Regions from separate parts of the Ferrimonas pelagia genome, predicted to be linked through region 1. Evidence: predicted binding sites of a transcription regulator. Region 1 holds the regulator's gene; each other region holds the start of a gene.
The links. Region 1 encodes NrdR, which represses ribonucleotide reductase genes. Its sites were predicted from a motif close to AAACACNANATNTNGTGTTT; they were not measured.
Positions count from the first base shown of each region.

Region 2: a site for NrdR is predicted at 1,338-1,357, ahead of nrdD (anaerobic ribonucleoside-triphosphate reductase). Genes of this name have one in related genera too.
Region 3: a site for NrdR is predicted at 958-977, ahead of nrdA (class 1a ribonucleoside-diphosphate reductase subunit alpha). Genes of this name have one in related genera too.

Region 1 is NZ_BAABJZ010000088.1:16,862-27,353, forward strand. It holds gene ettA (energy-dependent translational throttle protein EttA) at 1-721, opposite strand, end outside; gene ABEA08_RS13870 (TonB-dependent hemoglobin/transferrin/lactoferrin family receptor) at 1,124-3,349, shown strand; gene ABEA08_RS13875 (hypothetical protein) at 3,420-4,766, shown strand; gene glyA (serine hydroxymethyltransferase) at 4,990-6,246, shown strand; gene nrdR (transcriptional regulator NrdR) at 6,374-6,826, shown strand; gene ribD (bifunctional diaminohydroxyphosphoribosylaminopyrimidine deaminase/5-amino-6-(5-phosphoribosylamino)uracil reductase RibD) at 6,826-7,953, shown strand; gene ABEA08_RS13895 (riboflavin synthase) at 7,957-8,619, shown strand; gene ribBA (bifunctional 3,4-dihydroxy-2-butanone-4-phosphate synthase/GTP cyclohydrolase II) at 8,634-9,737, shown strand; gene ribH (6,7-dimethyl-8-ribityllumazine synthase) at 9,896-10,366, shown strand; gene nusB (transcription antitermination factor NusB) at 10,387-10,492, shown strand, end outside.
Region 2 is NZ_BAABJZ010000107.1:56,877-67,368, reverse strand. It holds gene nrdD (anaerobic ribonucleoside-triphosphate reductase) at 1-1,305, opposite strand, end outside; gene ABEA08_RS21540 (M90 family metallopeptidase) at 1,639-2,421, shown strand; gene ABEA08_RS21535 (DUF2589 domain-containing protein) at 2,701-3,477, shown strand; gene ABEA08_RS21530 (hypothetical protein) at 3,546-4,400, shown strand; gene ABEA08_RS21525 (hypothetical protein) at 4,404-5,060, shown strand; gene ABEA08_RS21520 (hypothetical protein) at 5,118-5,429, shown strand; gene ABEA08_RS21515 (alkaline phosphatase) at 5,494-6,819, opposite strand; gene ABEA08_RS21510 (metallophosphoesterase) at 7,048-7,761, shown strand; gene trhA (PAQR family membrane homeostasis protein TrhA) at 7,984-8,631, shown strand; gene ABEA08_RS21500 (Lpp/OprI family alanine-zipper lipoprotein) at 8,868-9,131, shown strand; gene ABEA08_RS21495 (L,D-transpeptidase family protein) at 9,187-10,074, opposite strand; gene ABEA08_RS21490 (Hsp20/alpha crystallin family protein) at 10,185-10,492, opposite strand, start outside.
Region 3 is NZ_BAABJZ010000106.1:72,664-83,155, reverse strand. It holds gene ubiG (bifunctional 2-polyprenyl-6-hydroxyphenol methylase/3-demethylubiquinol 3-O-methyltransferase UbiG) at 1-72, shown strand, start outside; gene ABEA08_RS21040 (HAD family hydrolase) at 77-742, shown strand; gene nrdA (class 1a ribonucleoside-diphosphate reductase subunit alpha) at 1,044-3,326, shown strand; gene nrdB (class Ia ribonucleoside-diphosphate reductase subunit beta) at 3,335-4,471, shown strand; gene ABEA08_RS21025 (2Fe-2S iron-sulfur cluster-binding protein) at 4,473-4,730, shown strand; gene ABEA08_RS21020 (YjjW family glycine radical enzyme activase) at 4,841-5,692, opposite strand; gene ABEA08_RS21015 (YjjI family glycine radical enzyme) at 5,728-7,275, opposite strand; gene ABEA08_RS21010 (SDR family NAD(P)-dependent oxidoreductase) at 7,409-8,173, opposite strand; gene ABEA08_RS21005 (thiol-disulfide oxidoreductase DCC family protein) at 8,173-8,589, opposite strand; gene ABEA08_RS21000 (PH domain-containing protein) at 8,893-9,543, shown strand; gene ABEA08_RS20995 (PH domain-containing protein) at 9,545-10,492, shown strand, end outside.

The DNA.
Region 1 (10,492 bases):
CATAAGGGATCCCTTCACCGCGATCCAACTCTAGGATCCAGCCGGCGGCGTTATCCAGGAAGTAACGATCGTGGGTAATGGCGACCACGGTGCCGGTGTATTCCACCAGGAAGCGCTCCAACCAGGCCACGGATTCCGCATCCAAGTGGTTGGTTGGTTCGTCCAGCAGCAGCATGTCTGGCTTATCCAGCAACAGGCGGCACAAGGCAACACGGCGGCGCTCACCACCGGACAGGTTTTTTACACTCGCATCCCATGGCGGCAGGCGCATGGCATCGGCGGCACGCTCCAGCGCGTTTTCCAGGTTGTGACCGTCTTTACTGGCGATGATGTTTTCCAGTTCGCCCTGCTCTTTGGCCAGCGCGTCGAAGTCAGCACCCTCTTCGGCGTAGGCAGCATAGACCTCGTCCAGACGGGTCAGCGCGTTTTTGACGTCGGCGACCGACTCTTCAATCACTTCACGAACGGTCTTGGTCAGATCGAGCTGCGGCTCCTGCGGCAGGTAACCGACGTTGATGCCCGGCTGTGGACGGGCCTCCCCTTCGTATTCGGTATCGACACCGGCCATGATCCGCAGAAGCGTGGACTTACCGGAGCCGTTCAGGCCCAGCACACCAATCTTGGCGCCTGGGAAAAAGGAAAGGGAAATGTCTTTAAGAATGTGGCGCTTAGGCGGAACAACCTTGCCTACGCGCAGCATGCTGTAGATGAATTGAGCCATCGTTAACCTGCAGTTGTGGGACTTAAAGGGGAAATTTTACCTCAATGGCTTGCCCTGCGCCGCCCTTTTGTCAGGTGCAACGGGATCCGCTTCACTTATCCCGTTCATTGGGCTGAGCCCTGCGGAGGGGAAATGGCTTGCCTCGGAAAAAGAATGCTCTTCGACAAATTTTACTTTCGGCAGGTGGGTGGCGAGAGCCCCATCAAATGAGAATTATTATTGGGTGTAACATTTGACCCTAAAAACCCTGACTTTTGGTAAAAAAACGAGATGCGTAGCAACCTTTTCTCTCCATTGCGTTGATAGACTGTGCCCAATCAAACTTCTGGGTAATAAGATGTATTCGCATATAGCGGAAGTCATATCCAGATCGTTGTTGTCTTTGCTAATGGATTTTACCGAATGAACTGTACCAAGTTGAGCCTGGTCTGCTCGGCCATCGTGACCGCGTTGGCGGCACCGAGTGTGGTGGCGCAAGAAGCTGAGTCAAAGCATCGTAAGGATGTGGAAGTGATGGTGGTGTCTGGCTCCCGTCTGGAGCAAAGTCTGGACAGCGTGGCTGGCTCGGTCGTGGTGATCGATGAAGAAGCGATCGCCCGCAGCATGTCCACCGACTTTTCCTCTTTGTTTCAGAACGAAGCGGCCGTGGACGTGAAGGGCGGTGCGGGTAAACCGTCTGCCGTGACCATTCGGGGTATCGGTGGTAATCGGGTGATGATGGTGAAAGATGGCGTGCGGGTGAACAGCCAATACGCGTCACCATTGGGCCCTGGCGCAGAAGGCACCGGCCGTGGTCTGACTGAGGTCGAAACCCTGAAGCAGGTCGAAGTCGTTAAAGCGGCAGCTTCTACTATGTATGGCTCGGATGCACTGGGTGGCGTTGTGGTGATGAACACCAAAGATGCGTCGGATTACCTGCTGGGCGACACCGGTTACTTCTCCGCTAATGTGGGCTACACCGGCATGAATAATGAATATTCCGCCGGTTTTACCTTCGCCCATGCGTTCGGTGATTTTGAAAATCTGGTGAGCTATCAGCGTCGCTACGGCGAAGAGCAGCAAAACTACGATGAGACGTTGCCGGTGTCAGATCTGGTGACGGACAGTTTGTTGGTGAAGAGTAAGTATGTACTGAATGAGTTCACCAATATTCAGTTGACCTTAGATTTCCTTAATCAGCAATTGGATCGTTGGGAAGACCATGCGTCCCGCCCGGAATCCATCGACTACGATCGCACCACGCATGCGTTTAACAGCTCCTTGCGTCTGCGCTCTGAGAAGCCGACTTTTGCCCACGACAATATGGACGTGGTGTTGTATTACGGCTTTACCGACCAAAATGAGCACCGTAACTATTTCGATGGTAATCAGGGTTATGTTCGCAGCTTTACTGGCGAGCGGGATTACGATTTTGAAGAAGACCGTTTCGGCTTGGCCAGTACTTTTAGCAAGTATATTGGCGGTGAAAACTACGGCCACCACCTGACCTATGGTGTTGATGTGGAGCGCTCTCACATGAGCCGTCATCGCCAGTACAACCATCTGGAAAACGGCGACTGGACTACTACCAACCCATTTGCTTTTGCTGATACTGAAAGCTGGCGCGTTGGTGCTTTTGTTCAGGACGACATTACTCTAGGTCAAAACCTGAACATTGTTGCAGGTTTGCGTTACGACTATTTCCGCAACTCTCCGGATCAACAGATGGCGGAAGATGCCGATCGTGATCCAGCCAACTTTGAATCCATGAGTGGCAGCTTCTGGTCACCAAAACTGGGCCTGATTTATAAGCTGACGGATACCGTGAGTGTGTACGGTCAGTACGCTTATGGCTACAAAATGCCAACCCCGGATCAAAAATGGGGTGAACTGGTGGTCAGCGAAGGCAATATGCCGATGGATGTGTACATCCATGCCAACTACGAGCTGGAATCGGAAGAGAGCCACACCATGGAGATCGGTGTGCGTGGTAACCACAGCAACACCAACTATGAATTGACCGCTTTCTACATTTTGGCCAACGACTTTATCGACTGGGAATACTGTCAGGGGATGATGCCAATTGGCAACACCTGTAACTCAGGGATCAGCACCGGTTCACCACTGAACTATCAGTACTTCAACCGTGATGAAGTTACTTTGTACGGTGCAGAGGTCTCGGCCAACCACTGGCTGACCAATGATGTGCAGTTGTGGGGCAACATCGCGTACACCCGCGGTGAAGATCAAAACGGTGACTACCTCAATAGCGTTAGCCCACTGAAAGGCACCGTAGGTGCTAACTTCTTTACCCGCCTGATGGGCCAAGAGGTGGATCTGGGCGCGGTGGTGCGTTTTTCCGACAAGATGACCCGTACCACCGACATCGATATTTTCCCAGGCATGGATGAGTTCAATGAGGTCTACAACACCTCCGGCTACGCCGTGGTGGATCTGACCGCAGGTATGACACTGACGCAGCAGCTGCAGCTGCGCGCCGGGGTTTACAACCTGATGGACAAGGAATACATCGATTACGCAGATGTGGCTGGCCAGTCCAAGTTCCTGCTGACCGCGCTGGGCACACCGGAGTCTAATTTCACTCAGCCAGGCCGTTATTTTGGCATCAGTGCCAAATACACCTTCTAAGCCGGTCTTCCAAACTCATTAATGTCGGGACGCGTCAGTGTCCCGTAGAATCAATATTTAGGGCTGAATCATGAATAAGACGCTGATCGCCGTTGCCTTGGGCCTGTTTTTGGCCGGCTGCAACTCAAATAACCCCAATAAAGGCGAGCCGCAAGAGCCGCCAGTGCTGCCGGTGGAGCCATTGGCGACCGGTTTGTATCTGAGCAATGGCAACCCTGAGGTTGCCAACTGTGGCATTGCAGGTGTTCGCTATTTCTTCCAGGACGCTGAAGGCACTGTGTTGGGTGAAGAGCTCGCGACCGCAGGCAATGGGTTTATCGATGTCTCCGAGGCGCCGGAAGCGGCCAAATACGTGACCTATGAGTACGACCTGTATGGCGATCATTGGGATGTGGTCTCGGTGGAGCTGGCTCTGGTCCAGGGGCCGGTTGCGTTGAATCTGGTGCGAGAAAATCTGGCGGTGACGTGCGACGGCGTGATTGCCGACGCGGAAAAGCGTTTTGAGCTGCAAAACGACTCTGTATACCAGGATGTGGCACTCGATGCCTTTGGTCTGCTGAGTCAAGGTGAGTCGGTTGCCATGCGTGAAAATGGCAGCGTGCTACTGCGTGGTTTTAACGAACAAGGGGTGGCGGGATCAGAACTGCTGGACAGCAGCGAGATCGCCGAAGGTGAGCGGGTTTCAGTGATGCTGGAAACGCCTGCGATACAACTGACCTTTACTGACGCTCAGCCCGATAGTCTGATCAGCACCTGGGCGGCTTTGCCGTTTACGAGCTCGGTACAGACGCCGGTTGAAACTGGGCAAGCCTATGTGGTTGCTCCCGGTGAAGGCCAGACGGTTTTGTCGATGAGTTTTGATGATGGCCGTGATCGCCGAATCATTGCGCGTGAGGTTGCTGAGGGTGCGATGGTTGGCGTTAGCCTGCCAGAGATGGCAGATCTGGCCACCGATTACCCGTTCATTCGCTGTGCTATGTTCGGTGCGTGTGATGTGGAAGGGGCGAACCTGACGACTCTGAGCTTTGATGCTGAGGCCTATGATGGTGACAAAGTGGCCCATTACTCGGCCCGTTATTTTAATGGCCCGACGGGGACACCAATGGCGACCGTGGTATATCGCCATGTTTACGCCATGGCGCAAGATGGCCAGTTCTTCGTACCGCCAATGTCAGATAGCTTCAGCTTCCCGGCGGCCAATGCCGTGCCGGGTGTTGGGATCGTAGCGCAATCCTTTGCGTTGATCGACAGCGCTAAACCGCAGCACGTATGGGCATTGACCGGTGGAGAATTTGGCCAGGCGAACGATAGCGCACCACAAGCTTTCTGGCGGAGCATGCACAACAGTGAGATCGAGTCAGAGATTTTCCAGGCTCAATTTGTCGAACCGCTTATCGGTGTGATTGAAATCGATTGATCGCGATAGAGTTACTATGAAAGCCGGACCTCGTGTCCGGCTTTTTTGTGCGCTTTTGCCGGGCTTTGTCGGATGGCTCACAGATGGAGAGGTTGAACCCCCAAGTTCGGTTATCACAGGATTGATCGTGACATGGCTCACAAAGGCTTGGGGAAATGAGGTTCAAAGAGTAGAATGCGGCGCCAGAACCCTTTGTATCGTATTGACCGCCCAGGAGTGACGGATGTTCGAACGTAACATGAATATCGCGGATTTTGACCCAGAACTGTGGAACGCCATGGAAGCCGAGCGTGTGCGTCAAGAAGAGCACATCGAGCTTATCGCATCGGAAAACTACACCAGCCCACGGGTACTGGAAGCGCAAGGTTCTCAGCTGACCAATAAGTACGCCGAGGGCTACCCAGGTAAGCGTTACTACGGCGGATGCGAGCACGTGGACGTGGCCGAGCAGTTGGCCATCGATCGCGCCAATGAGCTGTTTGGCTCGACTTATGCCAACGTCCAGCCACACTCCGGCTCTCAGGCCAATGCGGCGGTCTTTATGGCGCTGCTGCAGCCGGGCGATACCGTGCTGGGCATGAGCTTGGCCCACGGTGGTCACTTGACCCACGGCGCGTCCGTCTCCTTCTCCGGTAAGATCTACAATGCGGTGCAGTACGGCATCAATCAGGACACCGGCGCGATCGATTTTGATGAGGTCCGCGCATTGGCGCACGAGCACAAGCCGAAGATGATCATCGGCGGCTTCTCGGCCTACTCCGGTCTGATCGACTGGTCAAAATTCCGTGAGATCGCCGACGAAGTAGGTGCTTATCTGTTTGTCGATATGGCCCACGTCGCGGGTCTGGTGGCTGCTGGGGTGTATCCGAACCCGATACCGCATGCCCACGTGGTCACCACCACCACCCACAAGACCCTGGGTGGTCCCCGTGGCGGTTTGATCCTGTCGGCCACCACCGACGAAGCCTTGCTGAAGAAGTTCAACTCTGCGGTGTTCCCAGGGGGGCAGGGGGGCCCGCTGTGTCACGTGATAGCGGCCAAAGCGGTGGCGTTTAAAGAGGCGCTGCAGCCGGAATTCACCGAGTACCAGAAGCAGGTGGTGGTCAACGCGCAGGCGATGGCCGATGTGTTCATCAACCGGGGCTATGACGTGGTCTCCGGCGGCACGCAGAATCACCTGTTCCTGCTGGATCTGATCAGCAAAGACATTACCGGCAAAGATGCTGACGCAGCGCTGGGCCGGGCTTACATCACTGTGAATAAGAACTCGGTACCGAACGACCCACGCAGCCCGTTTGTGACCTCAGGTTTGCGGATCGGCACCCCGGCCATCACCCGTCGCGGTTTTGGTGAGAGCGAAGCGCGCGAGCTGACTGGCTGGATCTGTGACATTTTGGACAACTTCGGCGACGCCTCGGTCGAGCAGCGTGTCAAAGCGCAAGTGCTTGAGCTGTGCGCCCGATTCCCGGTCTATAAGTAAGCGAGTCTGGATTCTGATCTCAAAGCCCGCCTTCGTGCGGGCTTTTCTATGGGGATTTGCTTACGCAGGTGGGTAAAATTGGGTATTCTTGCGGGCAAAGATCGAATGAATTCAAGGCTGGTTCCTCATGCATTGTCCCTTCTGCGCTGCCACCGACACTAAGGTGATTGACTCCCGTTTGGTGGCAGACGGCCATCAGGTGCGTCGTCGCCGTGAGTGTGTGACCTGTAAAGAGCGTTACACCACCTTTGAGACGGCTGAGCTGGTGATGCCGCGGATCATTAAACAGGACGGCACGCGCCAGCCGTTTGATGAAGATAAACTGCGACGCGGCCTGCAGCGAGCGCTGGAAAAGCGGCCGGTCAGTACTGAGCTGGTGGAGCAGGCGGTGAGTAAGATCAAATCGTCGCTGCGCGCCACCGGTGAGCGTGAGGTCGGCTCAGATATGCTGGGCAACTTGGTGATGGAGCAGCTCGCTGTGCTCGATAAGGTGGCCTACATCCGGTTTGCCTCCGTGTATCGGGCGTTTGACGATCTGGCTCAGTTTGGCGAAGCGATCGCCAGCTTGGAAAAACGTTAATGTCCGCTGCCGGTTTTAGTCAGGATGACGCGCGCTATATGGCGCTGGCGTTGCAACTGGCCAAGCAGGGCTGGTTGACCACGCGACCCAACCCCAGAGTGGGCTGCGTACTGGTTAGGGCGGGTGAGATCGTCGGCCAAGGGGCGCACCTTAAAGCCGGCGAGCCGCATGCGGAGGTACACGCCTTGCGCGCGGCGGGGTCGCGGGCTCAGGGGGCGACAGCGTACGTCACCTTGGAGCCCTGCAGTCATTTTGGCCGGACGCCGCCCTGTGCTCAGGCGCTGATCGAGGCGGGCGTGACCAAGGTGATCGCTGCGATGGTCGATCCCAACCCCAAGGTGTCCGGACGTGGCTTGGCCATGCTCGAGGCGGCTGGGATCGACACGGCCCATGGCCTGATGCAGGCTGAGGCCGAGGCGGTGAATCCTGGGTTTAATCGGCGGATGCGCACTGGACTCCCTTATGTCCGTATTAAGCTGGCGGCGAGTATCGATGGCCGCACCGCGCTGAGCAATGGCGTCTCCAAATGGATCACCGGCCCCGAAGCACGTCAGGATGTGCAGCGATTGCGGGCGCAAAGCGATGCGGTGATCACCGGGGCGGATTCGGTTCGCTCGGATAACCCCTCGATGAATGTGCGTCACAGCGAACTGGGCCACTGGCAGGCGCGGATCTCAGCCGATGCGCTGATGCAGCCGCTGCGGGTGGTGGTGGATGGCCGGGCCCGGCTGGCCCCGCCGTTAAAAATGCTCGACAGCGAGGGGAGCGTGCTGCTGGCCAGTTTGGCCGACTATGCTTGCGCCTGGCCTGACTCGGTCAGCGTCTGGCGCGGCGCGGCCGTGGATGGCAAGTTGGATCTACGCCGCTTGCTGCTTGAGCTGGGCAAGCGCGAGATCAACGAGGTACTGCTGGAAGCCGGCGCCTCCTTGTGTGGTGCCTTTATCGCGCAGGGGTTGTGGGACGAATTGGTGTTGTATCAGGCGCCGAAATTGATGGGTGATCCGGCCCGCGGCTTATTGGCGCTGCCTGAGTTTACCGCCATGAGTGAGATCCCCGAGTTGGCCTTTAATGACGTGCGTCGGATCGGTGCAGATCTGCGCCTGACTCTGACGCGTGTGGAGAAGTAATAGATGTTTACCGGCATTGTCGAAGCGGTGGGAACACTGCGTAAATTGGAGCATCGCAGCGGCGACTTGAAGGTCACGGTCGCGACCGGCGGCTTGCCGCTGGATGACGTCAAACTGGGCGACAGCATCGCCACCAACGGGGTGTGCCTGACGGTGGTTAGCCTGGGGGCGGATCATTTTGTCGCCGACGTCAGTGCGGAAACCCTAGCGCTGTCCAACTTCACCCAGTACAGCGTGGGCACCCGGGTCAACCTGGAGCGGGCGGTGATGCCGACCACGCGACTGGGTGGCCATTTGGTCAGTGGTCATGTCGATGGGGTTGCTACCGTCGTCAGCCGGGAAAGCCGTGGCCGCGCCATTGAGTACTGGTTGCAGGCGCCGGCCGAATTGGGGCGCTATCTGCCGCACAAAGGCTCGGTGACGATCGATGGGATCAGCTTGACGCTGAATGAAGTGGACGGTGCCCGTTTCCGACTGACCATCGTGCCACACACGGCGACGGAAACCACACTGACGGAGAAACATGCTGGTGATCGTGTCCATATCGAAGTGGATCTACTGGCGCGCTATCTGGAAAAATTGATGCAGCCCCAGGCCGATTCCCCAGCACACGCTGCGGGTGGTCTGACGCTGGAAACCTTGGCCCGCAGCGGCTTTGTGAAGTAAAGGAAAGGCAAGCTATGGCGCTCAACCGCATTGAAGAGATCATCGAAGATATCCGTCAGGGCAAGATGGTGATCCTGATGGACGACGAAGATCGGGAAAACGAAGGGGATCTGATCATGGCGGCGGAAGCCGTGACCCCGGAAGCGATCAACTTTATGGCCAAGTTTGGCCGGGGTTTGATCTGCTTGCCGATGAGTGCTGAGCGCTGTGATGCGCTGGGCCTGCATCAGATGGTGAGCAACAACACCGAGCAATACGGCACCGCCTTTACCGTGTCGATCGAAGCGGCCGAAGGGGTGACCACCGGGATCTCCGCCGGCGATCGTGCCCGTACCATCCAAGCCGCGGCTGCCGAAGGGGCAGGGCCGCAGGATCTGGTTCAGCCGGGTCACATCTTCCCACTGCGGGCGATGGACGGCGGCGTGCTGAACCGTGCCGGCCACACCGAAGCTTCGGTGGATCTGGCGCGCCTGGCGGGCTTCCGCTCGGCGGCGGTGATCGTCGAGATCCTTAATGAAGATGGCACTATGGCGCGCCGTCCTCAGTTGGAAGCGTTTGCGGCGGAGCACGATCTGAAGGTGGGCACCATTGCCGATCTGATCGAGTACCGCAATCACAATGAGACCACCATTGTGCGGGAAACCCAGTGCACCCTGCCGACCCGCTACGGCGAATTTGAGCTGACCTGCTATCGCGACACCATCGATAACCAGTTGCATGTTGCCTTGGTGAAGGGAGAGGTCACCGACAACTGTTTGGTGCGCGTGCATCTGAGTGATCCGACCCGGGACCTGCTGCAGGCCACCATCAGTGGCACGCCAGCCTGGCCACTGGATAAGGCGATGGCCCGTATCGCACAAGAGGGTGGGGTGTTGGTGCTGCTGGGACGCGAGCAAAGCTCAGATACCATGTTGGCCCAGCTTAAGGCCTATGCGGCGCAGCAGAAGGGCGAAACCATCGGCATCAAACGCTCGGTAGAAGCCACCCGCACCGTGGGTGTCGGCTCGCAGATCCTGGCCGATCTCGGCGTGGGTAAGATGCGCTTGCTGTCGAGTCAGAAACGCTACCATGCTTTGTCCGGTTTTGGTCTGGAAGTGACCGATTACGTCGAGGTCTAGTTTTATTCACTCGTCCATGTCGCCAAGCGCTCTATGTTTCAATGCTTTGTGCGACATGACGCCAGTGCAAGGGCGGCACGGCATTTGCCGCTTCTCTGTGCTATCATACTGCAACTTTTTGGCCCGTGTTGGGGCCGTGAGAAGAAATGGATAACGATATGAAGGTAATCGAAGGCAACATCGAAGCCAAAGGGGCTAAAATCGCTTTGGTGGTTTCCCGTTTTAACAGTTTTATCGTCGACAGCCTGACTGAAGGTGCGATCGATACCCTGAAGCGTTTTGGTCAGGTCAATGATGATGACATCACTGTTGTGCGGGTACCGGGTGCCTTTGAACTGCCACTGGCCGCGCGCCGGTTGGCAGCCAGTGGCAAGTACGACGCCATCATTGCGCTGGGCGCAGTGATCCGCGGCGGAACCCCGCACTTCGACTTTGTCGCCGGTGAGTGTAACAAAGGACTGGCCCAAGTCATGCTGGAGTTTGATACTCCGGTATCCTTCGGGGTGCTGACCACCGACACTATTGAGCAGGCCATCGAGCGCGCCGGTACCAAAGCGGGTAACAAAGGCGGTGAAGCCGCCCTGGGTGCGCTGGAGATGGTCAACGTCCTAAACCATCTGGCTGATTAACAGCCTGATTGGAGAATTGTGTGAAGCCTTCCGAACGTCGTAAAGCCCGCCAACTGGCGGTGCAGGCCCTCTACTCTTGGCAGATGAGTGGTAACTCCATCGCTGATGTCGAGCATGAGTTCCTGA
Region 2 (10,492 bases), on a different contig from region 1:
CAGCACCAAGCGCTCATCCAGCAAACGATAAAACGCCTGCTCATCGCCTTTCGCTTCGATGGCGACCCGTGGCAAGTTCAATGAAACCACACCCAGATTGTTACGGCCTTCATGCTCTAACTGCCCCTCTTTCTCAAAGGCGCTAAGGAAGGAGCGACAACCCATCGGGTTTTTAAACGAGCCGGTCACTTCCACGACTTTGTCGTAGTTGAGGATATCCGGGTACATCCGCTTGGTGGCACATTCCAGCGCCAACTGCTTAATGTCGTAATTGGCATCGCCGGGCTGATGGTTATGGCCACTCTTGATGGCAAACACCAGTTTCGGGAAAACCGCCGTCTTCTTGTTCTTACCCAAACCGGCGATCCGGTTGCGCAAGATCGACTGTTGGATCAAGCGCGCTTCCCAGCTGCTGCCCAAACCAAAACCAAAGGTCACAAACGGCGTCTGACCATTGGCGGTGTGCAAGGTGTTCACCTCATACTCCAACGATTGGAATGCGTCGTAACACTCCTTCTCCGTGCGCGCTTCGGCATAGGCTTCCGGCTGCGGGATCTGCCATTCCTGCGCCACTTGCAGGTGCTTGTCGTAGCTGGTCTTCACATAGGGGGCCAGCACCTCGTCGATACGGTTGATGGTGGTACCGCCGTAGATATGGCTGGCAACCTGGGCAATGATCTGCGCCGTCACCGCGGTGGCCGTTGAGATAGAGCGAGGCGTGTCGATCTCGGCATTGCCCATCTTAAAGCCGCCGGTCAACATCCCTTTCAGATCGATCAACATGCAGTTGAACATCGGGAAGAACGGTGCGTAATCGAGATCGTGATAGTGGATCTCACCACGTTCGTGGGCTTCAACTACGTCACGAGGCAGAATGTGGCGGCAAGCATAATGCTTGGCCACGATCCCCGCCAACAGATCACGCTGAGTCGGGATCACCTTGGCGTCTTTATTGGCGTTCTCATTCAACAGCGCCGAGTTGCTTTGCTCGACCAAGCCACGGATCTCTTGGTTCAAGTGGCTGGCGCGTTCACGGGAGATATCGCGATCATGACGGTACTCGATGTAGGAGCGAGCCACCTCTTTGAACGGCCCCTCCATCAACACATTCTCCACCGCGTCTTGAATGCGATGGATCGCCACTTCACCAGCCTGAGCCAGTTCCTGTGTGACCGTATCGGCAACCTGCTGAGCGTAGCGAACATCGCTACAACCCGCGGCGGCGGCCGCGCGCAAAACGGCATGCATAATACGTTCGCTGTCGAAAGGCGAACGGCATCCGTCTCGCTTGATCACAACTGGCATCATTCTTCACTCCTATGATTGATTAGAGACCAAAACACCACATGTAGTTGCTAAAAGTTTAGCCGACACTACATATGGTGCACCATTAGACCCGTTCCAAACCCAATTAGGAAGTGATCAAGATCAATAAACAGTGCGTTGGCTTAGATTACGAACAGAGAACGTCGATGACACAAACGGCGACATCGGAAGGCGGCGCACTATAGCGAAAAGCCCCTTCCTCTGCACCCTAAAACCACCGATACTTGTCGCCGATCACCCTACGGAGAAATCAATCTTGATCTACCATTTTCTTTCCCTACCGCCCCTCACAATGGCCGCTGTGAAAAAATGTTGAACTGGTTTAAACGGCGTGCAGATCCGGCCTCAACCCAGCCCCGCCCCGAATGGGCCTGCCAATTGCAGCGACTGCCGATCTTGGCTGGATTAAGCGCCGCTGAGCAAGAGCGCTTGATCGCGTTAGGCCAACAATTTATGGCGTCAAAACGCTTTTCCACCATCGGCGACGATAACGGCTTAGAAGCAACAACCTGCATCCTAGTCAGCCTCATGGCCGCTTTGCCCGTACTGCACCTTAGCCTGGCGCACTATGCCACCTTCTATGAAGTCCGCCTCTACCGCGATGAATTTCCCTCCCTACCCGGTGCAATGGACAGCAATGGTGTAGTTCATGACGACGTGGAGTGGCTCGCTGGCGAGGCCTGGGAGCAGGGGCCCGTCTTGCTCTCTATGCCAGATCTTCAACACAGCGGAGATTGGACTGGGTTTAATCTGGTGATCCACGAGCTGGCCCACAAACTCGATATGGCCAGTGGTGAGATCAATGGCTGCCCACCGATGGCATTCGCACAGTTGGCCAACTGGCAGCATCAATTGACGCAAGCCTTCAGCCTGTTTCAGCAACAAGTCGAACACGCGGAGCAAAACAACCTATGCCTGCAAGGCTTGCCCATGGATCCGTACGGACTGGAGAGCGATGACGAATTCTTTGCCGTCAGTTGCGAGGCCTTCTTTACCCGGCCCCGACCGCTGCGCGACGCTTTGCCCGATTGGTACCAGCAATTGGCACTGTATTTTCGTCAAGATCCGATCCAGCGTGCCCCCACCGCAACGTAACAACACCCCGTCACTCAAACCGCCAAGCTAACCGCTGGCTGGCGCTGTAATTTGCGACAGGTTTACGCCCTAAGCCCCACTGTTAGATTCAAATAAGGCTTTACTTAACACGCACTCACACCGTGCTTGGCCAAGCGCTATTGGCACTCGGCCAAACGCTGTGACTGCAAGTGACATCGGAGCCTGCCAGCAACCCAGTGGCAGCGCTTGCTCTCACGCCGCTTTGTCGCACGACAAAACGGCCGGTAAACACCCTACAGTGAATGACAGGAGTCAATTATGGCTGTCGATGGACGCGAACTTGCCAGTTTGGATTTTGGCAACCTTATCGGTGGGCCGCTCAACGCAGTGGTCGAATCCCAAGCGAAATCAGCAATCACCACCGCCAACTTCATTAAAGAAGTGGGCTTTAAAGAGGACGGCTCGATCGTTAATGTCGATTTCTCCTACAATCGGCGCGATGAAGAGGGGCGCGATCAGCAATTTACCTTGACGGTCCCCTTCCTGACCATGCTGCCGATCCCCTATATCACGGTGGATCAGGCCGAGATCGAGTTTAACGCCAAGATCACCTCCACCAAAGAAAACAACATGTCGTCGAACTTCAAACAGCAAGTCGATGCCAGCGCGGGCGGAAGCTGGTGGTTTGCTCGCGCATCCGTTAAGTCAAAAACCTCTTACCAGCGCCAAAGCAGCAGCACGGAGCAGGAGAAACGCACCTTCGACATGCGCGTCAACGTCAAGGCGCGCAATGCCGACACCCCAGCCGGTACCGAACGCCTGCTGACCATTCTTGAAAATACCATTGAAGAGAAAGGCGGCCAGGTGCTTTCTGTATCCGGCACGATCCTGAGCTACGACAGTGCCAACCAAAGTGTGGTGCTCAGTAGCGCGAATGGCATCGCGTCCAACTGGAAGCTCCATGTCAACGGCACCGATATCGGAGACATGACACTCGTCCCAGCCGATCCAACCGCGACGCCGCCCATTGCGCCAAATACCTATAAGCTAACAGCAGCACCAAGCCAAGGCGACAGCTTCGAAGCCAAAGCCTGATGACGAAAAAATACAGAGCCATTGGAGCCTCCGCTTCAATGGCTCTGTTTAACACAAGGACTTGAACGATGGCCGATGAACCCACTCCCCAACTGAACGATGTGTTAGGTGCGCTGGTCTCCGGTGTCGCCCACGCGCGCCGGGTTGCGGACTCAGAAGTAATGCGGATCGCCCGCTTCTATCGCAATCATGAACACCTCAATGGCTTAACGGTACCTCGTCTGCGGATCGACCGGATCGCCATCGATCTGCCCATCCTGGTCGATAGGGTCGTCCCTGCGGTGAACGCCAAATGGCATGCGCCATCTGATATCGCCGCCCAGTCCCGCCAACACCTAACCGAGTCGGTGCAGGCGATGAAGCAGTTGCTCGCACAGGGCCATCACGAACTCGAACCTGACATCGCCGGTCTGGCGCTAAAACTCATTGAACTGATCACCCCAACCTGGCTCGACGACTTTGAAAAGTTACAAGCCTCACGCCTGCAGTTGCTGATCAACCTGATGAAGCGCACCGCTGCGGCCGAAGCGGCCTCAGATGTGATGATCCAAGACGAGGTCGGCCACTCCACCGAAGAACTGCTGCGCAGTCTGCTCAAAGAACTTTTGGTCACGCTGGTGGACAAAAACCACGACAGCAAAAGCAACGGCAGTGGTCACTCCGCGTTGATAGAGAACACCATGGTCAGCGACGCCATCACCAAACTGATCCAAGATATTCGAAGCCGTACCGAGCAAAACTGTCTGCTCACCGCCACGACTCCTGCTGGGTTGGATGTCCGAGTCGATACCGAAGCGATCAAAAACGCCGGCAGCCCCAACTCAATGACCCGCCTGCGCATGGTGCTCACCGAAGAAGGCTTGGAATGGTCGACTGAGGAAAACGACGACGGCGACGTCAAATGGAAACTACTGCCTGAGTAAACCATGATTTTATGCATCCAGTTGGAAAAGATCACTGAGTACCTGAAGACACTGGCGCCCCTGATCGATCGCTATAAAGCCGGTGACTATGGCTTTACCGTCAAGGCCATCGACTGGCTGGAAGCCACCGAAAAACTGATGAGTGAGCTGCGCCTGCCCGAAGGCGCAGAGCTCTCGGCCCTGCGCGCTCAGATCCTCAAAGCGGGTGATCTGGCACAAGACGATGAAGGTAAGCGTTCGCGCAGCGCCATCCGCCGCGCCTGCAGCGCTGCCGCTGCCGACGCTCTGCAGCGGGCAGAGCAGATCTTGCGTCATCGTCAGGGCGCAGCAGAGGACAAGCTACAACACTTTGAAGACAAACTATGCGAAGCGGTCACTGCGGCAGTGTTGGTGGATGCCGTCCCTACCCCGCCCACGACGCCGCGAACACTCTGGCTGCAACAGGCGTGGACCGCTCTCAGTCAGCATCAATCGATCCGTCCCACCACGGTCTACCTGGCGACCTCACTGTTCTCCGCCGATAGAATGTTCTTGCTCGATCGCGTCATGAACCGCTTGTTTGAGAAAGAGCTCAGTGTGCACCAGAGCGCGGCGCCGACTAGCCCAGATCTGGTCTCACGCTCGGCGCAAAACAAACTGCCGCCGTCCAATAAACACTGAGGCCAAACCGAAAAAACTGAACTATAGTTGGGCGTTTCAATCTGACTGGTAGATTTGATGTCACATCCAAGCCCAGAGCAGCTTGAATGGATGCAATGCCCGCCTCTTAATTACCAACTACCCTATACCTTTGAAAACGGACTAAACTTCAATGGTTTCAACGCTCAGTGCAGTGGCTGCCATCAGCCTATTGAGCTGGAACAACTGCGCGGCAGTCTCAGCGCCATCGGCTTGGATCGCTGCCTGCTCAGCGCCCGAGGCTACTGCGACGCGTGTGACGGGATCACGTGCTACGACTTCATTCTCACCGCAACTGATCAACTCAATGTCGAGCCACTGCCGCGCCAGAGCACGACTCAGCCACTATGAACCTTCAACGCAAAACGGCCACCGTTACCGGTGGCCGTTTGTTCCTGAACGATTAAAGCACTGCTCAGTCGCCTTGCATCAGACCCATGATCTTCTTAGCAATATCCGTGTTGTTCTGGTAACCGATAAACGCTTCGGCTCCGGCACCATAGGCCATCACATTCACATCCACCCCAGTATGGCCACTGGTCGTCCAACCTGTATAGGAGTATTTGGCCACCTGCTTTGAAATGGCGTCGGATAGGGCATATTTACTTTCTCCTTCCAACTGTACGCTTCGAGCCGCTTCCAGCTCAGCATAGTCCGCCTCACTGAGCTCAAGCTTGGCGTACTGCGACCAGATCGCCTCTACCGGCTGCGTCTTGGCTTCAACCATCGCTTCGGCAATAAAGCTTGCGGTTCGCTCAACCTGGTTCACCACCGTCGGTAACCACTGATATTCACCACCAGCGCCGAGCGTTAGACCACCGGTAGAGTGATCAGCGGTGATCACCAACAAGGTATCCGGGTTTTGATCGACGAAGGCCTTTGCGCTTTCAATCGCACCTGCAAAATCATGCATTTCACCGAGCGCACAGCGAATGTCATTGCCATGACCACACCAATCGATCAGGCTACCCTCTACCATTAAGAAAAAACCTTCTTCCTTAGTAGATAGCAGCTCCAGCGCCTTATCAGTCATCAGCTTTAATCGATCAGGATGCTCCGTATCGATCGCATATGGCATCCCCTTCTCCGCCATCAGCGCCATCGCTGGCAAAGACTGCAGCTGCTGCATCTGCGCCATGTCCCATGCCTGCTCAAAACCCAGCTCCTTTAACTGATCGGCCAATCCGCCCTTTTCACGGGAAAAATACGTCTGTCCACCGCCGATCATCAGATCCAACATGGTCTTATCCGCGATCCGCTTATTGACGTATTGCTCGGCGATCACATCGTACATCCGCCGGCTCGCCACGTTCGCGACAAATCCCGCCGGTGTGGCGTGATTGACCTGAGACGTGGCAACCACCCCTGTACTCAAACCCGCTTCTCGGGCTTGCTCCAACATGGTCCGCACCGGCAGTTTATCGCCATCCACGCCGATGGCACCGTTATAGCTTTTCACGCCGGACGCCAACGCCGTCGCTGACGCCGCCGAATCCGTCACCCAAGTATCATCATTCGGATAGGTGGCCGCAGCGCCGACCATCAACTCATCAAAGATAGTCGGAACAACAGCATTGCCGGGCTGGCCTGCAACGTCATAACGATGCGCCGTCACAAAGGCCGGTCCCATACCGTCACCAATCATAAAAATGACATTTTTAACCGCTACATCTTGCTGTACCTGTGTCGTGGTACAACCCGCTAACACCGCACTGCACGCCAGCACTGTCCATTTGTTCATCGTTGTCATCATTGCGTCTTAAATTCATTCCAATTCAAACGGCTAAGAACACAACCGCCTTAGAGTAAGGCAAGACTACTGCACGGGCAAAGACAACACAAAGCGCCTGATAGATCTTTACCGATAGACAACTCAACGCAGCACAGAGCCGCGCCGGCCAAGCACGCCGGCAGCGCAACAGGGGAAAGATCCCCACCAACCGACAACAAATGGTATAGCCTTAACTGCATGAGCCAGATCCAGATCCTTCAATGTCCCGGGCGCGCCTTTTTTGTGGGCGATCTGCACGGCGAGTTTGCCAAACTTCAGATCGCACTCAAACAGTGCCAATTTGATCCGCTCCAGGGCGATCAGCTGTTCTGTGTGGGCGATCTGATCGATCGCGGGCCGGACAGCTTGGGATGTTTGTCCTTGGTGAGCCAGCCTTGGTTCCACGCCATACAAGGCAACCATGAACGTATGATGCTCGACGCCATTGAAGGCGACGCCGAACAACAGGCGCTTTGGCATGATGCGGGAGGGGATTGGTATCAGTCGCTAACCCCAGAGCTGCAAGACCATGCGGCCAATCTGGCATTGCACTGGCTACACCCCATGCCATTGATCCTGGAGGTTGAATTACCCCAGTTGAACGCGCGGATCGGTCTCATTCATGCGGATTGTCCCGGCAACGACTGGCGCGCTTTAGCGGCGCAAGCGCACGCTGGACTCGACCGACGTGACACCGCTATCTGCCAATGGTCACGCGACACGCTCAATCACATGAGCCAAGGCAAATACCCGGCCCCTATCCAAGGTATCGACGCTGTCGTATTTGGTCACACCCCGCAAAGCATGATCCGAAGCCACGGCAACCGAGTGTGGTTGGATACCGGAGCGGGCTATCAGCGAGGTCACCTCTCTTTGCTCAGTGCCGAGCAAGTGTTGGAGATCTTGCGCTGATCTTCCTTAATCACCACTCATGCCCCATAGGCTAAGTGCGCGCACCGCTCCTAGGAACGTCCACAGGCTTGCATCAACCTGACTAACAAAGATCGGACGCGGCTTGCCGACATCAGTCAGTCCCATCATATCGAAGGATCCAGACAATCATAACCAGCGAACACTTGTACGCTGAAACAATACTGGTAAGATGAGCAAAAAAACACCCCGTAAGGACGCACCATGACTGCCAGGCCATATTCAACCGGCGAAGAGATCGCCAATGCCGTTTCACATGGATTAGGGGTTGCCGCAGCGATCGTTGGCCTCACTCTGATGCTCACCAAAGGGATCAGCGTGCTCAATAGTGCCGGGATCCTTGCCATCAGCGTCTACGGCGCCAGCATGATCCTGATGTTCCTCAGCTCAACGCTATACCACAGCCTGCAACACGCCGGGGCCAAGGCCATCTTCAAGCGCCTGGATCACTGTGCCATCTATCTATTGATCGCTGGCAGCTACACGCCCTTTCTGCTCATCGCATTAAACAGCGCACAAGCCTGGTCACTCCTACTGGTCATCTGGGGGTTAGCGTTCGCCGGCGTGATCTTTAAAGCCTTCTTTATCAACCGATTCAAAAGACTCGCTCTGTTCACCTATCTTGCCATGGGCTGGGCCAGCCTAGTGATCATCTGGCAGATCTATCAAGCCTTACCTTTGCCCGGCTTTATCCTGCTGCTGGCCGGGGGCCTCAGCTACAGCCTCGGCACGCTATTTTATGCTGCCAAACAATACCCCTATACCCACGCTATCTGGCACCTGTTTGTTTTGGGCGGCGCCACTTGTCATTGCATCGCCGTCGCGCTCTATGTGATCCCCAACCCGGCGTAGCACACAGAATCACCACACGGGTAAGGGTTCTCATCGAAAAGCGCAAGTAAATAACCCTTTGCTCATAAAACCCTCATAATTGGCACACAAATGTAAAAGTTTTTATTGGCAAAGACTTATCAGGTATGCCAACCTTGAGACGGCGAATTTTTATGCCATACTTGACGGCGCAACACAGTCAATGCGAGGTCGAAAAAGACTCGCTGTCGTTGCCGCACCAATATTAAGGAGAGGATATGAAAGCGAAATTGTTGGTCGGTTTGGCCATGAGTGGCCTGCTGTTTGGTTGTGCAAATACTGCAGAACTGGAATCTCAGGTTCAATCTCTGTCAAACAAGGTTGACTCTCTGGCCGATCAGGTTGGTGCTCTGCGCTCTGATCACGCTGAAATGAACGCCGATATCAAAGCAGCAAAATCTGCAGCGATGGAAGCTCAAGAAGAAGCCGCTCGTGCGAACGCTCGCATCGACAACATGGCTTCCGGTTACCGTAAAAAGTGATCTGAGTTTCTGCCGTCACCGAGGCTCGCCAAATGGCGAGCCTTTTTAATGCGCGCTATTTGATCCTTTGTGGCAAACCGGACTGTGCAGCCAACACCTGCTGCAAACGCGCAGGTTGCAGCTTTTCCAGTTGTGCCCGAACCCGAGGATCAATATCCAGCGACTTTTGCTCACGGGACAGCTCAACGTCTGCAGATAGCGGCTCATGCACCTCGATATACCAGCCGTCGGTTTCCTCCGCGATCTTCACCACCTCATTAACAATGGTGACGGGCTCACCGACCCGCACCATATCGAACAGGTGTTCGATATCATCGGGCCGAAGTCGAATGCATCCCGCACTCACGCGCATGCCGATCCCGAAATCCTGATTGGTTCCGTGGATCAAATACTCGCCATTGCCAAAACCCAGCCGTAAGGCTCTATGACCTAAAGGGTTATCCGGCCCTGGCTGAAACACGCGGGGCATTTGTGTTCCATTCTCGGCAAACCAATTACGACGCGTCGTCTCCGTCGGCGTCCAAGTTGGGTTCTTGCGTTTTTGGCTGACACGCGTCGTGCCCAGCGGCGTCTCACGGCCGATCACCCCGATCCCGATCGGATAGACATGCACCCGGCCGCGCGCGTTATCAAAGTAATACAGCCGTAACTCAGCCAAATTAATCACGATCCCTTTGCGCTCAACATCGGGTAACAGCATCTGGGACGGCAGCTGCACCACAGTGCCTGGCGTCGGCAACAAAGGATCCACCTCCGGATTCGCCGCGATCAAGGCCAACAACCCCATATTGTATTGCTGTGCGATCGCATCCAATGACTGGCCCTTTTCGACCCGGTGCTCCATCGCAAAACCGATCAAGCGGCTATCGGATTGCGGCGCCGTATAGATCGCCGCCTGCAACGGCAGCGACAGAGAAAGAATGAAAAACAACAGAGTGCGCACTAAAGGGATCTCCGGCTAAAACGAAGCTTCATTCTAACAGCCCGATGGGGGTAATGCAGGAGAGAACCCAAAAGCGCCCACAAGAAGCGTGAGCCCTTTAGCAGAACGGATCAATGATCTACATTGATCTTAATGACCTTTTGCTTGGCCTGAGCGTCAGCCGGTTTGTAGATCGTCACCCTCAACACCCCATCCCGATAGCTGGCACGAATAGGATCCGTCTCGGTCACGACAAAGGGCAAGGCGATCATACGTTGGTACGTGCCATACTGGCGCTCGACCAGATGATAGCCTTCCTCCTTCTCGGTCTGCGTTTCCCGCTCGCGTTTGACGGTTAACAACAAGCGATCGCCGTAACACTGCAGCTCAATATCGGCTTCGGCTAAACCCGGCAGATCAGCGCTGATCTCCAGCTGAT
Region 3 (10,492 bases), on a different contig from region 1:
ATCCAAAGCTTCAGCATGACCCGCTCCACCAAGATCAATTATCTGATCCACGCCACCAAGCCAGAGGCCTGAAAACATGACCCACGCTTATCAAGGGGTGTTGTTTGACTTAGATGGCACCCTGCTGGATACCGCACCGGATCTCGGCCGGGCCACCAACGTCGCACTCCAGCAATACGGCTATCCGCCGATCAGCATGACAACCGCTGGCCAAGTCAGCTCCCACGGCACCGCCGGTCTGCTCGGCGCCGCATTGGGAGCGCACTATGCTCGTACCGACGTCGCCCCGCTGCGCGCAGCGCTGCTGAACGCCTATCGCCAGGCGATCAGCGTCGACACCCGCGCCTTTGACCAGATCGATGCCCTGATCCAAGCGTTGGATCACGCCCAGATCCCTTGGGGGATCATGACCAACAAGCCCGGCTGGCTCACCACGCCCTTGCTCGCCGAATGGCCGCTGTTTCGCCACAGCAAAAGCCAGATCAGCGGCGATACGCTCACGGTTGCTAAGCCGCACCCAGAGCCGCTGTTGCTGGCCGCCGAGCAGATCGGCGTCCAGCCGGAGAAGATCCTCTACATCGGCGATGCTGAGCGGGACATGGTGGCTGCCCAGCGGGCTGGGATGACCGGGGTCGTTGCGTTATGGGGTTATCTCAGCGCACAGGATCAGCCCGAGCGCTGGCCCGCCCAACATGCAATTGAATCCCCATTGGCGATCCTGGATCTGGTCGGATTGAGCTGATCTTCCCGCTCGCTGTTCGTCACGCTGGGCAAGAATCCACCCATTCCCGCCCAGCTTGTAATCAACTTGTTTTTCCGATTACAACGATTAACAAATGCGATTAAGCTGCCCTCTCCGCTCCCCGCCTGCGCTGCTGACCAACTGCTGAAAATTTCTTCTGCCGTTCCTATTGCATGCCACGCACAGGCACACTATGTTGGCTACATCACCCACACAAACACTACATCTTGTAGTTGCCCACAATGTATCCACACGTTAATAACACAAGCGCAAACAATACTACTGCGAAGGAACGCGCCCAATGAACAGCAACCTTCTCGTTACAAAGCGCAACGGTCGCAAGGAACCTATCGATCTGGAGAAGATCCACCGGGTGATCTACTGGGCCGCAGACGGCCTGAACAACGTCTCTGTCTCACAGGTTGAATTAGCCGCCCATATCCATTTCTACGATGGCATTGAAACCGAAGCGATCCACGAGACCATCATCAAAGCCGCCGCCGATCTGATCAGCGCCGAAGCGCCGGATTATCAGTATCTGGCCGCACGCTTGGCGGTGTTCCATCTGCGCAAGAAGGCCTACGGACAATTCAAGCCGCCGCACCTGTATGATCATGTGGTCAAGCTGGTCGAAACCGGCCGCTACGATCCCCATATCTTGGCGGATTACAGCTTTGATGAACTCGACGAGCTCAACCGCCATATCGATCATTGGCGCGATACCAAGTTTTCCTACGCCGCAGTTAAGCAGTTGGAAGGCAAATACCTGGTGCAAAACCGAGTCACCGGCGAGGTGTTCGAAAGTGCTCAGTTCCTCTACATGCTGGTCTCCGCCTGCCTGTTTGCGCACTACCCCAAAACCACCCGGCTGGACTACGTCAAGCGTTTCTATGACGCCAGCTCCCAGTTCAAGATCTCCCTGCCAACGCCGATCATGAGCGGGGTGCGCACGCCAACACGTCAATTCAGCTCCTGCGTGTTGATCGAATGTGGCGACAGCTTGGACTCCATCAACGCCACCTCCAGCTCCATCGTCAAATACGTCAGCCAACGTGCCGGGATCGGGATCAATGCCGGTAACCTTCGAGCCCTGGGCAGCCCGATCCGCGGCGGCGAAGCCTTCCATACTGGCCTGCTGCCCTTCTTTAAGCACTTCCAGACCGCGGTCAAGTCCTGCTCCCAAGGCGGCGTCCGTGGCGGGGCCGCCACCCTGTTCTACCCCTTGTGGCACCTGGAAGTGGAAGATCTGCTGGTGCTGAAGAACAATCGAGGCACTGACGCTAACCGCATTCGCCATATGGATTATGGCGTGCAGATCAACCACACCCTCTATCAGCGCTTGGTGGATGGCGGCGAGATCACCCTGTTCTCCCCCTCGGACGTGCCCGGCCTGTACGACGCCTTCTTCGCCGATCAGGTCGAGTTCGAGCGGCTTTACTGCCAATACGAGCAGGATGACAGCATTCGCAAGAAGCGCGTCAAAGCGATCCAGCTGTTTAGCCTTATGATGCAAGAGCGCGCCAGCACCGGGCGGATCTACATTCAAAACGTGGATCACTGCAATACCCACAGCCCGTTCGATCCCAAGGTGGCGCCGATCAAACAGTCCAACCTGTGTCTGGAGATCGCCCTGCCCACCAAGCCGCTCTCCCATACCGAGGACGAGCAAGGAGAGATCGCCCTCTGCACCCTCTCCGCCTTTAACTTGGGGGCCATCGACAATCTGGACGAGTTGGAGGAGCTGGCGGAGCTGGCGGTACGCGCCCTGGACAACCTGCTCGATTATCAGGACTACCCCATCAAAGCGGCACAGATCAGCACCATGAACCGCCGCACCCTGGGCGTCGGTGTCATCAACTTCGCCTACTACCTGGCCAAGCGCGGCAAGCGCTACTCCGATGGCAGCGCCAATGCGCTGACCCATCAGACCTTTGAAGCGATCCAGTATTACCTGCTCAAGGCCTCCAATAACCTGGCCAAAGAGAAAGGGGCTTGCCCTGCGTTTGCTGAAACCACCTACGCCCAAGGCATACTGCCGATCGATACTTACAAAAAGGCGCTGGATCAGATCTGCGACGAGCCGCTGCATCTGGACTGGGAGCAACTGCGAGCCGACATTCAGGAGCATGGCCTGCGTAACTCCACCCTGTCCGCGCTGATGCCATCGGAGACCTCAAGCCAGATCTCCAACGCCACCAACGGCATCGAGCCACCGCGCGGCCTGGTGAGCGTCAAGGGCTCCAAAGACGGGGTGATGAAGCAGGTGGTGCCTGGCATCGAGGAGCTGGCCAATAAATACGAGCTGCTGTGGGACATTCCCTCCAACGACGGCTACCTGCAGTTGGTTGGCCTGATGCAAAAGTTTGTCGATCAGGCGATCTCGGCCAACACCAACTACGATCCAGGCCGCTTTGACGGCAACCGCATGCCCATGACGGTTCTGCTCAAGGATCTGTTATTGGCATACCGCTATGGCCTCAAGACCCTGTATTACCAAAACACCCGGGACGGTCAGACCGACTCGCAAACCAGTGCCAAAATCGAAGCCGAGGACGATTGTGCCGGCGGCGCGTGCAAGATCTAGGAGCCATCATGAGCCATCACTACAGCACTTTTTCCCGGGTAAACAACAACGCGCTCAAGGAGCCGATGTTTCTTGGTAACCCGGTCAATGTGGCGCGCTACGATCAGCAGCGTCATCGGATCTTCGAAGATCTAATCGAGAAGCAGCTTTCCTTCTTCTGGCGTCCGGAAGAGGTGGATGTGACCCAAGATCGCATCGACTTCAACGCGCTGCCGGAGCATGAAAAGCACATCTTCCTGTCCAATCTGAAATATCAGACCCTGCTCGATTCCATTCAGGGCCGCAGCCCGAACGTGGCACTGCTGCCGCTGGTCTCGCTGCCCGAGCTGGAAACCTGGATAGAAACCTGGTCTTTCTACGAGACCATCCACTCACGCTCGTACACCCACATTATCCGCAACATCGTGGCGGATCCGGCCACCGTGTTTGATGACATCGTCGTCAATGAGGAGATCCTCAAGCGCGCCGGCGATATCAGCGGTTATTACGACGATCTGATCAGCGCCACCCAGCACTACCAGCAATTGGGCCCGGGCGAGCACACCATCAACGGGCAAACGGTCTCCGTGAGCCTGCGGGGGCTGAAGAAAAAGCTCTATCTGTGCCTAATGTCCGTCAATGTGCTGGAGGCGGTGCGCTTTTACGTCTCGTTCGCCTGCTCCTTCGCCTTTGCCGAGCGGGAAAAGATGGAGGGCAATGCCAAGATCATTCGCTTGATCGCCCGTGACGAACAACTGCACCTGGTGGGCACCCAGCATATGCTCAACCTAATGGCCGATGGCCGGGATGATCCCGACATGGCCGAGATCGCATTGGAATGTCACGCCGACTCGATTGAGATCTTCCGCCGCGCGGCCGAGCAGGAAAAAGCCTGGGCGTCTTACCTGTTCAAAGACGGCTCCATGATGGGACTGAATCAGCAGATCATCGAAGATTACGTCGAGTTCATCACCAACGAACGCATGGCGGGGATCGGCCTGAAACCGATCTTCGATAAACGCACCAACCCCCTGCCCTGGATGAGCAAGTGGCTGGAGTCGGATGCCGTCCAAGTGGCGCCACAGGAAGTGGAAGTGAGCTCCTATCTGACCAATCAGATCGACAATGAGATCGATCACGACGATCTGGCCGGATTTAAGCTCTAACGTGAACAAACGCCACCGCATCAACCAAGGGCGCGACACTTGGGCGCACACAGAAGGCGAGCCATTGCTCGCCTCTTTAACGCCCCGAGGCCACTACAGCGAGTGTCGGCAAGGCTACTGCAGCGCCTGCAAGACCCAACTGCTCAGCGGTGAAGTCCGTTACTTGACGCCGCCGATGGCATACGTCCGGCGCGGCGAGATCCTGCCTTGCTGTTGCACCCCGCTGACCGATCTGGTGCTGGCCGACATAACGCCATGAGCAGCGACTGGCAGTGACCAGACTGGATGACCATTCAGCACCATTCGCGTTGCACTAAACGGTTCTGACGAAACTATTGCTCGTCCACTTAACAACCTTATTTAATCGATCTAAAGCTGGCCGCTGTACGCCTCGATCCCCTGCGCCCGAAGATAGGCGATCAGCTCGCTTAATCGATGCTCGGTGGTCTCCGGCCACTGCTTGCCCTGCTGACGCACACCATGATGTCGATAGCCATTAAGACGCAACGGCACGGGGTGAGGGAAACCGCGGATCAGCTCGATCAAACCTTCAAGCTCGGCCGCTGTATCATTAACGTCTTGGATCACCAGCCAACGCAACTCCATCAATTTGTTGGCCTGTGCCAACTGGCGCGCGCTGTCGAGCACCCGGACATTGCTTCGCCCGGTGAGCTGTCGATGCAAGCCGTTATCCAATGCCTTGATATCCAACATCACGCCATCGCATTGGCGCAGCAACTCTGGCCAGTGACGCTCGGACAACAAGCCGTTGGAGTCGAGTAAGACTGACAAATGCTCGCAATTGGGCTCGCGCCTGAGCGCGGTAAACACCTGCGCTAAAAACCGGTGTTGCAGCGTCGCTTCACCGCCGGAGAAGGTGACGCCATCGAGCAGCATGGCGTGCTGGCCGATCTCCGTCACCAAGTCCGCCACGCTCAGTTGGCGACTGCGAGGATCGCCCCCCCGTGGACAGGCAGCAAGACAGCGATCGCACTGACGGCACTGCGCGCAAAGATGAAGCCGCCGCACACTTTCTCCTGCGCGACTCGCCACGATAGCGCCCTCAAGGCAGTGCGGTGCGCAGCTCATACAATGGTTGCACTGCCCTATGGTCTGCGGATTGTGGCAACTGGGGCAGTCCATATTGCAGCCCTGCATAAACACCACCATGCGACTGCCCGGGCCATCAACACAGCTAAACGGCAAGATACGGTTGATCACGCCCAACTCGGTGCACCTGGTTTCGCCCATCGCGGTTAGGACCACGTCGTCAGTGGCACCGTTTCATGGCTGATCACCCGCGCCCGGCGGTTGAGGATCCCCGCGACATCCACCGCTTCCGCCCCAAGCAAAGTCGATTGATGGCGCTCTGCCCCAACGCGGAATTTTTCAATGTCCGAGCGCTTGACCAGATAGCCGGTCACCCGCACCAGATCGTTATCGCTGACATTGGCGGTAAAACAGCGCAGCCCCAGAGCAAAGCCGCCTTTGATCAGCCGCGTCAGCGCCTGAGGGTTCTGACGGATGGTCGGCTCCAACGCGAAGATGTCACTGATCCCAGCATCGAAATAGCGGTGCAGGTGCGCACAATACCGAATGTAGCTGACCGCATCGGGCTCCTCGCCAATGGGAATACGGGTTCCCGCCGTCTCCTCGGTGTCGCTGGAGATCCCGGACTGCGAATGAAACACCAACCGGCCGTTGTGGCAGTGCGCCACCTGATGGCCGCGCATGGCGTCGCGGTAGGCGCTGACGATCCGCTCCGCCAGTTCCATGGCCTGCGGATCCTGACCGTAACGCCCCGGCATACCGCCCGCCTTCATCAATTGATTGACCAGCTCCGCCAAACCGTAGATCCCGAACATGGCGCTAAAGCGGTTGAGATCGATCAAGCCTTCCGTCGCCAGGAAGTTGCCCAGGAAAAAGCCGGACTGCTCCACCAAAAAATCGATGCGGTGGCGCATCGCCTGCACCATCAACGCCGTACACTCAGGTACGACGCGGCGGATGTAGTCATCGACGCTGCCATCACAACGCGCAAACGAAACGCGCAAATTCAGTCGCATCATGGTGTGGGCGCCACCGCCAACATGTAACGAGTTATAACAACTCACCTGGGCGTAATCGCCATCGAAGTCCGCTGCAATGGCTGGATGGTTGGCAATGTGTGGCTTGTTGCAATCGATGATGTTCTGGCCCACTTGCGCCAACAGATCGTCCGGCGTCACACCCGCTTCATAACGGAAGGTCAGGTTCGGCACCGACTGGCCAAGTGCCGCATCGACGCGCAAGATCGCGCGCCCCACCCGACTGTCCTTCGGCCCTAAATTGGCGTGGGCAAAGGAGTCCGGCACGGTGCGATCGATCATCTGCCAGAACAGGCGGATCTTTCGGTCCAACTGAGGATCGCTAAGCTGCTCGCAGACAAAGGGCTCAAGCAATTGATCCAGATGGCCCAGAAACACCGGGAACGTGGTCACCGACGGCACGTTTTGATAGAGGATGATCAGAAACTGGATCGCCTCATCCAGATCTTGCGGCGGCGCGAGTTCCAGATAATCACTGCCCTGCGCGAACGCTTTCTGGTAGTCCGGCAACAGATAACGCGGCTTAAACGGCGCAGCGCTTTCGAACATCTCATGCAGAAGACCCTGCTCAACCGCCGCCGAGACTGCAGCGGGATACGCACAGGTGGGTAAGCTGGCTTCCAGCGTCTGATACAGCGCCAGCTCTTTCTGTTTTGGGGTCAGGTTGGGGTTCTGGATCAGGCCTAACGCCTGCTGATGTAGGGATCTGAGCGGCACAGTAACTCACTAGCGTCTTATTTTGATGGCCGAATTGTACGCCCGTTGAATAAAACCATCCGTGAGTCGGATCAGACTTGATCACCATCGCAAACAAAAGCCTGAAGAATTGGCGCCCTTTTCCCATCAATGCTTACCAATCGATGTCGCAACCGGCCCAATCAACGAAGGACAACGCTCCGTCCGGCAAGGCCCTGTCCATCTGAGCAATGAGCTTTTGCGCCACAAAATCGGTGCTGAACAACTTTGCCGGCGGCACTCGAGACTGATACGGCTGGGACAATGGCGTATTCGTGGTTCCCGGGTGAAACGCCAACAGCTTCACTGCACTATTACGGCGCCACCACTCGATGGCAGCGGTTTTCAGCGCCATATTCAGTGCGGCTTTGGAAGCGCGATAGCTGTACCAGCCGCCCGCCCGGTTGTCGGTGATCGAGCCCACTCGGGCGCTCAGCACAGTGACAACGATCCGCGGTTGACTGTGCAGCGAGGCCGCCAATTTTTCGCGCCGAAACGTATTGTCTGGAGGTAGGCAAGGCAGCAAGGCTTTGAGGTACAGCATGGGCGTGACGGTGTTGATCTGAAACAGCATCATCATCGCCTCACTGTCGAGCTGCTCGATGCGTTTTTCCGGCTGAAAGTCGTCACTGTGCAACTGACCGTTGCAGATCACCACGCGGGTGAGCTGGCGAAACCAAGCGGGATGCGCTTCGACCAACGCCCGGATAGAACCCGGCTGATGATCGCAGCTCAAAGCGCGCACCTTGGGGTGATCAAAATCCAACCCGGTTCGGCTAATGGCAACAACGCGGGCGGTCGAGGCCCGCTCGGCATAAGCCCGACAGACCGCCGTGCCAATACCGCCGCTGGCTCCCACCACCAGTACATAATGCGCCATCAGCGCCGCTCCCGTCCGGGAGCCTCGCCGCCACGCTGACCGCATTGGCATCTCTCGCCAGAGGCAAACCAAGCGGAGATCCGTTGCCTATGAGTAGCAAACGCACCGTACCCCCTATCGGCAAACCAGCGAAGGCCCGGCCAGCGCAGCGGCGCGGTCAACCAGCCCAACCCCACCAGCGACCAGGCGGCGTGGGTTACATCCAGTCCGGTCAATACCTCACCGTCTGCGGTGACGCCATGTAAAATTTGGTTCGCACAGCGGATATCGAGCCAAGGGTAGCGCTGGGCCAGATCAGCTTGACCCAGCGGTTCCAGGCGGATCAAATGCAATGGATCCCGCGCCATCAGATGTGCCATCTCTTTGCTGCACAAAGTGCACTCGCTGTCATTGAAAATGGTCAAGCGTGCAGCCATGTGACCTCCTTATTTGCCCGCGTTTCATCTCCGGGGCAAACGGCTTTTATCGAGTTTTGAACCGCCTTGTACGAGAGGAAACAACAAGCAGATCATCGCAACCACACCCCATGGCAAACGTTGATCTAACAACGCGTGCAAAGGCTCCCCGGCCCTGCGTGGCTGTTGTTGATGTTGACCGGCACGTAGGTATGTAGGCATCCAAGGCGATCGGCAGCAGACATCTTTATCAACGTTTTGGTGCTGGCTCCTGAGATTAAGCCACTGATATAGTGAGCAAGACACCACGCCGGAGCCCGTTTGATGACCGACCCCTCACAGATCACCGCAGCCGATCCCGATAATGCAAACTCTGGCGGCGCGCCCCAACACACCCGCACGCTGCTGCCGCCCGAACACTGGCAAGGATTTGATCAGATCGCACTGACGCCGGTCGATCCCGCCCATCCGCAGGAGGTGCTACTGAGCACCGCGCTGCCGGTCATTCTGCTACTCACGCTCTTTACCGGCCTGATTGTCTTTATCATTACCCCACCAGCGGCCATCGCCATGACCCTGCTCAGTGGCTTTGCACTGGCAATGTGCCTCTTGCTGCTGTGGCGACACGCACTGGCCAAAACCCGCCACTATGGTGTGTGCCAGCACGAGCTGCTGATGCAATACGGCGTGTTCTGGCAGCGCCGGATCTCACTGCCCTACACCCGCCTGCAACACATCAGCCTGTCGCAGGGACCCGTAGAGCGTCGATTCAAGCTCAGCACACTGCGCTGCTTCAGTGCCGGCAGCGGCGCGGCTGAGATCGAGCTGCCCGGCCTGTCCACTCCGCTAGCCGAGCAATTGCGCCAACATCTGTTGGCCCGAAGCGGGCTTAACAAGGATAACGAACTAGCCCAGCGCACTGAGGATTCCCTCCCCCCCGCGCCGCACGCCAGCGACAACCGGACAGAGCGCTAACATGGCCCGTCGATTCGAGCATTGGTCCCGCCTGTCGGCTTGGTCCATCGTCAGCTTCTCGCTAAGCTTTATCCGCAGCATCGTCAGCAATGGCTACGCCCTCATTCCCCTGCTGTTTGCCGGCTGGCAACAAGGGTTCAGTGCGTTTTGGCTTGGGCTGATCGGCACAGGGTTCGGTCTACTGGTATTGCTGTACGCCGTCGTTCAGTGGGCCAAGTTTCGTTTTCGCCTGCTCGATGACAAACTAGGGCTGACGCTGGGTGTGCTAGTGAAAAAGGCGCAGGAGATCCCGCTGGATAAGATCCAGAACGTCCGGCTTGAGCAGCCACTCTACTACCGGCCGATGGGGCTCTACAGTCTGGTGGTTGAAACCGCCGGCTCGAAAAAGGACGAAGCAACGCTCGCCGCCATCAGCTACCGGCAAGCCCTGCAGCTTAAGCAGCGGCTGATCAGCACAGCGCCGCGCCAAAACGCCACCCAAGTCGCAGAGAACGCCACCCGCCCGGAGAGCCCAACCAGCCAGGTGCTGAGTCAGCCACCGGCCTCAGCGCTGATCAAGTTTGGCTTCTACCAAAACAACTTACTCTGGTTGGCCATACTCCTCAGCCCGATCTTCGGCCAGTTAGATCAACCCGCCGTTCAGCAAAGCGCCCTGTTTCAAAGCGTCAGTCATTGGCTTGACCAACTGCAGCCACAAACCCTGTCCAGCCTGCTCTTGCTGGGGCTCAGTGCTGCGCTGGGCCTGCTGTTGCTGCTCTCGCTGATCTCCATCCTCTCCGCCGTCCTCAAATACCACCCCTATCGACTGACGCTGCAGGATAACGCCCTGCATCGCACCGGCGGCTTAGTCGCCAAACAACACGACGTCCTCGCGCTGCACCGGGTTCAAGCGGTGCAATTTCGCCAGCCGCTGTTGGCCCGCATCCTCAAGCTGTGGACGGTGAGTTTC